One region of the Pantoea sp. Z09 genome, then DNA from elsewhere that is predicted to be linked to it. Evidence: predicted binding sites of a transcription regulator. Region 1 holds the regulator's gene; the other holds the start of a gene.

The links. The regulator CRP, encoded in region 1, controls carbon source genes, mostly activating them, when cyclic AMP is high. The targets are predictions, from matches to a motif close to ATGTGANNNNNNTCACAT.
Region 2: MC269_RS09560 (6-phosphofructokinase) is a predicted target of CRP. The motif match lies at 1,432-1,449, and genes of this name have one in related genera.

The regions. Positions count from the first base shown of each region.
Region 1 is NZ_CP092373.1:310,976-313,179, forward strand. Features, by position in the region: gene MC269_RS01385 (YccS/YhfK family putative transporter) at 1-645, opposite strand, end outside; gene crp (cAMP-activated global transcriptional regulator CRP) at 704-1,336, opposite strand; gene MC269_RS01395 (OsmC family protein) at 1,637-2,041, shown strand; gene MC269_RS01400 (phosphoribulokinase) at 2,099-2,204, opposite strand, start outside.
Region 2 is NZ_CP092373.1:1,997,643-1,999,846, forward strand. Features, by position in the region: gene MC269_RS09555 (PTS sugar transporter subunit IIB) at 1-305, opposite strand, end outside; gene MC269_RS09560 (6-phosphofructokinase) at 316-1,296, opposite strand; gene MC269_RS09565 (YceI family protein) at 1,761-2,204, opposite strand, start outside.

The DNA of each region.
Region 1 (2,204 bases):
ATGCATCTGCTGATAGCAGGTGTTGATCAGATCGACCGCTTTCTGCTGGCGCGCCAGCAGCGGCGGCAGCGCTTTTTCCGGATCGGTGAGCTGGGTCAGCAGGGTATATTTGGCGTCGCAGTAGTCCGCCAGCTCGCGGTAGATCAGGCTCAGGGTTTCGCGCATCGGCTGCTCTTTCCACAGCCAGAACCAGAACCAGTTGAAGAGCCCGTACCAGAGCGTGCCGCCGATATAGAGCAGCGGCGGCACGTAGATCGGCATGCGGCCGATCAGGCTCAGGGTAAAGATCGCCGCCACCAGCGTGCCGGAGAGCAGCCGGCCGTGCAGCGGGCTGATTTCGCCGGTGACGCCCAGCAGCAGCGGCAGCACAAAGAGCACCGCAGGCAGCGGCACCCCTTTCAGGGTCAGCAGCTGGATCAGAAAGCTGCCGAGCGCGAACAGCGAGCCGCCAACGATCAGTCGTTTGAAGAAGCGCTTATGGGGCGTATCCAGGCCCGCGACGTTGCAGCAGGCGGGAACCAGCGAGAAGAGCAGCCCTTTTTGCAGATCGCCGAACAGCCAGCCGAGCGCGACGGGAATGCACAGCACCAGCGTCTGCCGCAGAGCATAGTTAACTTCGGGGTGGTAGATGATTCGACGCCACATCACTTCGCTAAAAGCAGTAACGGCGTGACGGTAAGATCACGCCGTGAGTGAGAGGAAATCAGCGGGTGCCGTAAACGACAATGGTTTTGCCGTGTGCGGAAATCAGATTCTGGTCTTCCAACATTTTCAAAATGCGGCCCACGGTTTCACGCGAGCAACCAACGATTTGGCCAATTTCCTGACGAGTAATTTTGATTTGCATGCCGTCGGGATGCGTCATGGCGTCTGGCTGTTTCGCCAGGTTAAGCAGGGTTTGTGCAATACGTCCGGTCACGTCGAGGAAAGCTAAATTGCCCACTTTCTCCGATGTTACCTGCAGACGGCGCGCCATCTGCGATGAGAGACGCATTAAAATATCCGGGTTCACCTGGATAAGCTGGCGGAATTTCTTGTAGGAAATTTCTGCCACTTCGCACGCGGTTTTCGCGCGCACCCAGGCGCTGCGCTCCTGACCTTCTTCAAACAGGCCAAGCTCGCCGATAAAATCACCCTGATTCAGGTAAGAGAGGATCATCTCTTTGCCCTCTTCATCTTTGATCAGTACCGCAACGGAACCTTTCACGATGTAGTAGAGGGTTTCAGCCTTCTCACCCTGATGAATCAGCGTACTTTTGGATGGATATTTGTGAATATGGCAATGGGACAGGAACCATTCGAGTGTAGGGTCTGTTTGCGGTTTGCCGAGAACCATTCGCTATTATCCTCTGTTGTAATCGTGCCCAAAACGCGGGGGGATTATTCCCTGCCAGGCGATGAAAGCTTCAAGCGTTTCCCCTAAAGGAGATTATTCGGGCCTTATTTTGCGCCAGGCGCTTGATGTGTCCCGTCTTCGTCCTTAGCAAGACGAACTATTTTCAGCACTGTTTGTAGCACAGCTTTTGCCGACTGTCTTCTGTTGTCTCGCTTCAGCAAAGGGGGGATTACTCTGGATTGCTGTTTGCCAGGCGAACGCGTACTCTGGCGGCAAACGGGCTATTCTCGAGGTGGAAACATGCAGGCAAGAGTGAAGTGGGTCGAAGGGTTAACCTTTCTCGGCGAGTCGTCGTCAGGGCATCAGATCCTGATGGACGGCAACTCCGGCGATAAAGCGCCCAGTCCGATGGAGATGGTGCTGATGGCCGCGGGCGGCTGCAGCGCCATCGACGTGGTTTCTATTTTGCAGAAAGGGCGCAACGACGTGGTGGACTGTGAGGTGAAACTGACCTCTGAACGCCGCGAAGAGGCGCCGCGCCTGTTTACCCATATCAACCTGCACTTTGTGGTCACCGGCAAGGCGCTGAGCGACAAAGCCGTGGCGCGCGCGGTGGATCTCTCGGCGGAGAAGTATTGTTCGGTGGCGTTGATGCTGGGCAAGGGCGTAGAGATGACCCATAGCTATGAAGTGGTCGCGCTGTAAAAAAGCGCACTGTATGTAAGGAGCGGGCCTTGCTACTCGCTCCCGCTCCAGACCTGGTCAGGCGATCTGTTTGCCTTCCATCAGCCGCTGCACCAGCGGTGCCATAATCAGCTCCATCGCCAGCCCCATCTTGCCGCCCGGCACCACCAGCGTATTCATATGC
Region 2 (2,204 bases), 1.7 Mb from region 1:
TTAACAACCTTCGCGCTGCGATCTTTTAAAAACGCCAGGATCTTCTCTTCAATCTCGCCTTTATCGGTAAGACGATTCAGCACAATGACGCGCTTCATCTCTTCCGGCGTGGCGTCGGCATTTAATACGTCGGCAAAGGCTTTTTGCGTCAGAATAATGTCGGACTTAAAAGCGTTGGCTTCCGAGATGGTGGTGTGATCGATGTCGGCGTCAATTTCCAGCTTTTTTAATACCGCCTTTGCGCTCATTTCGATAGCAAAACTGGACCCCAGTCCGCAGCCGCAGACACATAAAATTTTAAGCATGGCTCTCTCCTCAGACGATATTCAGTTGTTTCGCGAGTTTGTAATAGTGCCCTTCGGTATCGACAAGACGTTTTTTCATGCTGATTAAATCAATCGGAATCGGTTTATTGCTGCCGTTAATAATGACCGCTTTATTCCGCATGCCCGACTGAATACAACGCACCACTTCCGCCGCCATAATGGCGCCCTGATAGATCTCTTCGCAGGTGGGATCGCCGTTACGCAGGCCGTATCCAATAATGGTTTTACGAATACGCACGCCGGTCAGCGGCTCCAGCTGCCTGATAAGCGTGTCGATAGCGCCCTGGAAGCCCGGCGAATATTCGCGCGTATAGCCCTCGGAGCAGAGGATCACCACGCTGTTCTGCACCTCCAGCCGCGCCCGGATGCGGTCGGCCAGCTGCGTCACCGGGATCTGGCTCTCCGGGATCAGCGCGAAGTCGGCGTTGCTTTTGATCGCCGACTGCAGCGTCAGCTCGCCGCAAAAGCCGCCCAGCAGCTCTGCCATAAAGACGCGTCCCGGCAGCGCGCGCCCGGTGTTACGCAGCTTCGCCACCTCTTTCAGCACCTGTTCGCAGGCGGTGGAGAAGCCGATGGTGTAGTCGCTGCCGAACACGTCATTGTCGATGGTCATGCCGACGCCGAAACAGTTAACGCCAAATTCGCTCAGAATATGCAGAAATTGCAGCGAGCCATCGCCGCCCGCCAGTATTAATATCTCTACGCGCAGCGCCTTAAGCTGTCGGGCAATGCGCTCATAGTCGCTGTGCGCTAATTTTTTTTCAGTTCTGCCGGACTGCATCAGCGGAATCGATGCCACGGAATAGTCTATTAACTCGCGCCAGCCTATCTCCTGATGCCGATTTTCCAGCAGGCCGGGAATGCCGCCGTTAAATAACACCATCTCCGCCTGCGCCAGTCGCGCCACCTGAAAGATAAAATTATTAATCCCGGCGACATCGCCGCCGCTTATCACTATGCCAATGCGCATTCTGCCCCCTCACTGAGGTCATCCGGTCTGAGGCTATTGTTCCGACGCAGGGGCTTTAAATTTGCAACGAATATCACAAATCAGGGAGAGATTACGCATGGCGCAAGATTGACACGGCCTTTGAAAGACCAATATTTGAGAGGATCATCACAATATAAAATCATGCTAAAAAGGCTTTTTTTGATGAATATTCATCTGGTTGGATAAAAATAAGCTTGCTTATTTTCGTCTGAGGTGGGGAGGTGACTTCGCCTTAACAACGATCGTGCGGATTTGTGATTCTCGCCTCATTTTTAACGGGCGCAGGCTTATTTAACGCGCCGTTTTTATTTCAGGTGTGATGATTTACTGTGCAACAGGTTGTCAGCGTTAACCGGTTTTAGCGCCAGCAGTTAAAAGAGATATATCGAGGATAAGGATGGGGAAAACCTCTCTCTCCAGCGTCAGAGAGAGAGGCAAAAAACTTATTTTGCGTAGGCTTCGGTGGAAATAGTCAGCGTTACGTCGTCGCCGACGGCAGGAACATATTTATCCAGTTTGAAGTCAGAACGCTTGATGGTGCCGGTGGCATCAAAGCCAATCGCCTGCTTCTTCACCATCGGGTGCTCGCCCTGCTTGTTCAGCGTGGCGTGCAGGGTAACCGGTTTGGTGATGCCTTTCAGCGTCAGGTTGCCCTCTACGTCAAATTTGTTGTCGCCCTTCGCGACCACTTTGGTGCTGTGGAAGGTGGCGGTCGGGTATTTCGCGGTATCGAAATACTCAGCGCCTTTAAACTCTTTGGTCAGCGCCGGGACATGGCTGTCGATCTGGCTGACAGGCAGCGTGACGTCAACGCGCGAGGCGGTGGAATTTTCGCTGTCGAATACCAGTGTGCCTTTGCTGTCAGGAATATCCGCGGTGGGATGGGA